2 regions of the Streptomyces sp. NPDC086023 genome follow, and region 1 is predicted to be linked to the other one. Evidence: riboswitches for the same ligand, from Rfam matches in the RefSeq annotation. Region 1 holds a riboswitch; the other holds the start of a gene.
What was found. A riboswitch is a leader RNA that binds a small molecule or an ion and turns the genes downstream of it on or off. The one in region 1 is predicted to bind S-adenosylmethionine.

Region 1 (3,200 bases):
CCGGAGTGACGCGCCCCGCGCGTGACTCCTGAAGCAGTCGCCACGGCAAGAGCCCCGTCCAGTGCCCGGACGGGGCTCTTCGCCGTCCGGGGCCGGATGGGCCCGCGGGACGCCGGCCCGTCCATATCCGTCCATAGTCCGGGGGTCCACTCCCCGGACGCGGCTCTTCGCCGTCCGTGGGGGTCGATAGGCTGAGGGTGACCCCTTTTTCGGCTGTGGACCCAGGAGTGGACCATGAACGTTGTGACCCCGGCAGGCGGCGACAGCGTGGCGGACCGGTCCTGGCCGGGCGTCCTGGACGCCCTCCTCACCGGACAGGACCTCTCCGCGGACGACACCGCGTGGGCCATGGACCGGATCATGCGCGGCGAGGCGACCAACGCCCAGATCGCCGGCTTCGCGGTCGCGCTGCGGGCCAAGGGCGAGACCGTCGCCGAGATCAACGGCCTCGTGCGGACGATGTACGCGCACGCCAACCTCATCGAGGTGCCCGGCCGCACGGTGGACATCGTGGGCACCGGCGGCGACGGCGCCAAGACCGTCAACATCTCCACCATGTCGGCCGTCGTGGTCGCCGGTACGGGCGCCAAGGTCGTCAAGCACGGCAACCGGGCCGCGTCCTCCGCGAGCGGCGCCTCGGACGTCCTGGAGAAGCTCGGTGTCAACCTCGACCTCACCCCGCGCCGCGTCGCGGAGGTCGCCGAGGAGGCCGGCATCACCTTCTGCTTCGCCGTCAAGTTCCACCCGGCGCTGCGGCACGTGGCCGCCGCCCGCAAGGAGCTGGGCATCAGGACCACCTTCAACTTCCTCGGCCCGCTCACCAACCCCGCCCGGGTGCGCTCCCAGGCCACCGGCGTCGCCGACGCCCGGATGGCGCCCATCGTCGCCGGCGTGCTCGCCGAGCGGGGCTCGTCCGCGCTGGTGTTCCGCGGGGACGACGGTCTGGACGAGCTGACCACCACCGCCACCTCCCGGGTCTGGTGGGTGCGCGACGGCAAGGCGGTCGAGCAGTCCTTCGACCCGCGCGACGTCGGTATCCCGCTGGTGGACGTCGCGGAGCTGCGCGGCGCGGACGCCTCGTACAACGCCGACGTGGCGCGTCGTCTGCTGGCCGGCGAGACCGGCCCGGTGCGGGACGCCGTGCTGCTGAACTCTGCGGCGGCCCTGGTGGCCGTGGAGCCCGGCGGCGGCTCCCTGGAGGAGGAGATCGCGGCCGGTATCGCCCGTGCGGCCGAGTCGATCGACTCCGGCGCGGCGCGTGCCGCCCTGGAGCGCTGGGTGGCCGCCAGCAACGCGTAACGCCTGCTCGGGCCGTGGTGGGGCCTGAGTCCGAGGGGGCCGGGACGGCTGCGTCCCGGCCCCCTCGCGCGTGCGGCGGGTCCGGGATGCGGACAGCCGCTTGCGCGGAGCGGATCCTGTGGCAGGATGCTCACCAGGTCACGAGTGACAGCGTTTTGGCCCCGGCTTGCTGTCCGGCAACCCTCCGTCCGTGGCGGGGTGCCCCGGGTGATGACCAGGCCGTGGGCAGCAAGGCCCTCGGCAAGCGCGGACCCCTCGACACCAGGGGTCCTGGTCTCTCGAGGAGCTTCTTCCGTGAGCAAGCGAATGCGATAGGCGCCCAGCGCCCTTTCTTCACCCCTCCGTACGGTCCCGCGGCACTTCCGCGTCCCCGTGCGTCGAGGCAACTCCCGTACTCCACGTGCCGCTGCGGCGTACCCGCGTACGGGCCGAACGAAGCCATCCGCCCTTCCTCCACCGGGAGACACCGTCATGTCCGCGTACCCGAACGCCGCCGTTGCCACCGCCGTCACCGCCTCCGTCACCGCCTCCGCCACCTCCACCGACGCCGCCCCGACCGGGGCCGACGCCTGCTGTGACGGGCCGCTGCCCGTGCTCGGCCGCGACGTGACCGTGCCGCTGGTGACCGGCGGCGAGGTCACCTACGCGGCCCTGGACTACGCGGCCAGCGCCCCCGCGCTCCAGCGGGTGTGGGACGACGTGGCCGCGTACGCCCCGTACTACGGCAGCGTGCACCGGGGCGCCGGGTATCTGTCGCAGCTGTCGACCGACCTGTTCGAGCAGAGCCGGGCCACGGTGCACGAGTTCCTCGGCTGCCGGCCGTCCGATCAGGTCATCTTCACCCGGTCCACCACCGACTCGCTCAACCTGCTGGCGCAGGTGCTCCCGGCCGGCTGCCAGGTGTTCGTCTTCGAGACCGAGCACCACGCCTCGCTGCTGCCCTGGCGGGACGCGCGGGTGACCTGCCTCGATGCCCCGCGGACCCCGGAGCAGGCCGTGGAGACCCTGGAGCGCGCGCTGGCCGACCGTGACCCCCACGGCCCCGCCCTGGTCTGCGTGACCGGCGCCTCCAACGTCACCGGCGAGCTGTGGCCGGTCAGGGAACTGGCCGCCGCGGCCCACGCGCACGGCGCGCGGATCGTGCTGGACGCCGCCCAGCTGGCGCCCCACCACCCGGTCTCCGTCACGGAGCTGGACGTGGACTGGGTGGCCTTCTCCGGCCACAAGCTGTACGCGCCCTTCGGCTCGGGCGTGCTGGCCGGCCGCGCGGACTGGCTCCAGGAGGCGGAGCCGTACCTGGCCGGCGGGGGTGCCTCCCGGAAGGTGACCCGGCGCGTCGGCGGGGAGGGCGCCGGGGGCGTGGACGTCGAGTGGCACACCACCGCCGCCCGTCACGAGGCCGGTTCGCCGAACGTGATCGGCGTCTACTCGATCGCCTCGGCCTGCCGGGCGCTGACCGAGGCCGGCTTCGACCGGCTGGTGGCGCGGGAGCAGGAGCTGGTCCGGCGGGTCCGCGAGGGCCTGGCCGACGTGCCCGAGGTGCGGATCCTGTCGCTGTTCGGCGACGACGCGCCCCGCGTGGGCGTGATCTCCTTCGTCGTGGACGGCTGGAACAGCTCCCACTTCGCCGCCGCACTGTCGGCCGAGTACGGCATCGGCGTCCGCGACGGCCTGTTCTGCGCCCACCCGCTGGTGCGCACGCTGCTGGGCAGCGGGCCGCAGGAGCCGGGCGAGTGCGGGGCGCCTGAGGCGGCCCCGGGCGAGCGCAGCTTGAACGCGATCCGCGTCAGCTTCGGCGCCGGCACCCCCGACGAGCACGTGGAGCGCTTCGTCGGCGCCGTCCGCGAACTGGTCACCGACGGCGCCAAGTGGCAGTACCGCACGGAGGAGGGCCGCTGCGT
Region 2 (3,200 bases), 240 kb from region 1:
TCCGCCCCAGCGCCAGCCCGTCCTGGTGCCGGTGGATCCGCACCCCGACGTCCACCTGCGCCAGCGCGTCCAGGCCCACCGTGTGCAGGGCGTCCACCAGCAGCCCCAGCTCCACCCCGTACCCGACGGGGAACGGCAGCCGCTCCAGCAGCGACCGGCGTACGGCGTACTCGCCGCCCAGCGGCTGGACGAACCCCGCCAGCCGCGGCCAGTGCAGGTTCAGCAGCGGGCGGGCCACCAGCTCCGTCACCCGGCCGCCCTGCCCGGCACCGCCGCCCGGGCCCGCGTCCGGCACCCCGCCCGCGCCGACCAGCGGCCGGTCGTACATCGCCTTGACGAACTGCACCTCGGGATCGGTCAGCAGCGGGCCGACGATCCCCGAGACGAAGGCGGCGTCGAAGTCCCGCAGGTCCGCGTCCACGAAGCAGACGATGTCCCCCGAGGTCACCAGCAGCGACCGCCACAGCACCTCGCCCTTGCCCGGCAGCGCCGGGATCCGCGGCAGGATCTCGTCCCGGTGCACCACCCGCGCGCCGGCCTTGGCGGCCACCTCGGCGGTCCGGTCGGTCGAGCCCGAGTCGACCACCACCAGCTCGTCCACCAGCGGCGTACCGGAAACCGGGTCCATCAGATCGCGCCGGACGACCTCCACGATCTCCCCGACCGTGGCCTCCTCGTCGAGCGCCGGCAGCACCACGCTGACCCGGCTGCCCCGCGCCCGTTTGGCGGCGGCCAGCTGGTCGAGCGGGCGGTCGGCAGCCGACCAGGACCGGCTGGCCAGCCAGCGCTCCACCTCTTCCAGCACCCCGGATCCCCTCGTCAGTGATCGTTCCCAGTGATCTCTATCTCGCCGTTCGGACGGAACCTTCCACCTCCCGGCCCTTCGGTTACAGTCTTGAACAACGCGGATGACCATCGCATGTCGGGGGTCGGATGCCGCGCTGACAATCGAATACCGCTCATCCAGAGGGGCAGAGGGACACGGCCCGTTGAAGCCCCGGCAACCCTCCAGCCGGTCTCGTGCGCATCGTCGCGCAGCGAGGCTCCCGGCTAGGGAAGGTGCCAATTCCGTCTCATGGCGACGTCCGCCATGGGGAAGATGAGGAGAAAGGGCCTCGCCATCATGGCTTCACAGCACGCTACCCCCACCCAGGTCGACCTCGGCCCCGCCGCCGGACTCTCCTGCCGCGAGTGCGGGACCCGCTTCGACCTCGGCCCCATCTTCGCCTGTGCCGAGTGTTTCGGGCCCCTGGAGGTGGCGTACGACCTGCCCCTCGGCGACCCGGAGACCCTCCGCAAGCAGATCGAGGCCGGCCCGAACAGCATCTGGCGCTACGCCCCGCTGCTGCCCGTCCCCGCGGACGTGGCCGGGAAGCCGAACCTGAACCCCGGCTTCACCAAGCTCGTCGACGCCGAGAACCTGGCCAGGGAGCTGGGCGTCACCGGCAAGCTCTACGTCAAGGACGACTCCGGCAACCCGACGCACTCCTTCAAGGACCGCGTCGTCGCGATCGCCGTCGAGGCCGCCCGCGCCTTCGGCTTCACCACGCTCTCCTGCTCCTCCACCGGCAACCTGGCCGGCGCCGTCGGCGCCGCCGCCGCCCGCGCCGGCTTCCGCTCCTGCGTGTTCATCCCGCACGACCTGGAGCAGGGCAAGGTCGTCATGGCCGCGGTGTACGGCGGCGACCTGGTCGGCATCGAGGGCAACTACGACGACGTCAACCGCTTCTGCTCCGAGCTCATCGGCGACCCGCTGGGCGAGGGCTGGGGCTTCGTGAACGTCAACCTCCGCCCGTACTACGGCGAGGGCTCCAAGACCCTGGCGTACGAGATCTGCGAGCAGCTCGGCTGGCAGCTGCCCGACCAGATCGTCATCCCGATCGCCTCCGGCTCGCAGCTCACGAAGATCGACAAGGGTCTCCAGGAGCTGATCAGGCTCGGTCTGGTCGAGGACAAGCCGTACAAGATCTTCGGCGCCCAGGCCGAGGGCTGCTCCCCGGTCTCCGCCGCCTTCAAGGCCGGCCACGACGTGGTCCGCCCGCAGAAGCCGAACACCATCGCCAAGTCGCTGGCCATCGGCAACCCGGCCGACGGCCCGTACGTGCTCGACATCGCCCGCCGCACCGGCGGTTACGTCGAGGACGTCAACGACGAGCAGGTCGTGGACGCCATCAAGCTGCTCGCCCGCACCGAGGGCATCTTCGCCGAGACGGCGGGCGGCGTGACCGTCGGCGTCACGAAGAAGCTGATCGAGGAGGGCCGGCTGGACCCGTCCCTCACCACGGTCGTCCTCAACACCGGTGACGGCCTCAAGACCCTGGAGGCGATCTCCGGCACCGGCCAGACCGCCACCATCCGCCCGAGCCTGGACGCGTTCCGCGCCGCCGGCCTCGCCTCCTGATCCCCCGCCGCTGCTCCCCGGAAGGCACAGCCCCATGAGCGTCAACGTCCGCATCCCCACCATCCTCCGCACCTACACGGGCGGCCAGGCCGAGGTCCCCGCCGAGGGCGCCACCCTCGCCGAGGTCATCGAGTCCCTGGAGCAGAACCACCCCGGCATCGCCGCCCGCGTGCTGGACGACCAGGGCAAGCTGCGCCGCTTCGTGAACGTGTACGTGAACGACGACGACGTGCGCTTCGAGGGCGGCCTGGAGACGGCGACCCCCGAGGGCGCCGGCATCTCCATCATTCCGGCGGTCGCGGGCGGCTGCTGAGTCCCGTTTCCGGAGCCTTTTCCGGAGACCGAATAGTTCATCGAATCGCCCCTTCCGCAAAAGCGGAGGGGGCGATTCTGGTTGATTGCGCGCGGTAGGGTTGGGGTAGCCCCCCTCGCTGTTCATGCCGCGCGCATATGAGCGAACAGCGGCATGGTCGACATCGGGTCAATGTACGTGTGCGATATGCGCTGTTGGCGCGTTTCATCCGGCCCGACTTGCCCTGCTGTAATCCGAATTTTCGTGCCTTCTCTGGATTCCGACGTGTCCTGAATTCTCGTCGGAATGACCTGTTGCAGACAGCACTGGTGCAGATACATTCAGCCGCGGTCGGCGCGTTACGGCGCAAGGTCTGACCCGGGTCCGCGAAGTGCGGCCCCGCGCAAGGGCCAGTAATAGGGGAGTTAGGCATGGCTCAGGGCACCGTCAAGTGGTTCAACGCGGAGAAGGGCTACGGCTTCATCGCGGTCGACGGTGGTGCGGACG

Region 2: linked by a shared signal. The riboswitch ahead of thrC (threonine synthase) and the one ahead of ACIF6F_RS01625 (aminotransferase class V-fold PLP-dependent enzyme) in region 1 are both predicted to bind S-adenosylmethionine.

The regions. Positions count from the first base shown of each region.
Region 1 covers NZ_JBITRX010000001.1:360,032-363,231, forward strand. Annotated here, with positions in the region: gene trpD (anthranilate phosphoribosyltransferase) at 235-1,299, shown strand; SAM riboswitch class IV at 1,436-1,552, shown strand; gene ACIF6F_RS01625 (aminotransferase class V-fold PLP-dependent enzyme) at 1,771-3,200, shown strand, end outside.
Region 2 covers NZ_JBITRX010000001.1:119,940-123,139, forward strand. Annotated here, with positions in the region: gene ACIF6F_RS00625 (glucosyl-3-phosphoglycerate synthase) at 1-805, opposite strand, end outside; SAM riboswitch class I at 957-1,106, shown strand; gene thrC (threonine synthase) at 1,100-2,401, shown strand; gene ACIF6F_RS00635 (ubiquitin-like small modifier protein 1) at 2,436-2,714, shown strand; gene ACIF6F_RS00640 (cold-shock protein) at 3,125-3,200, shown strand, end outside.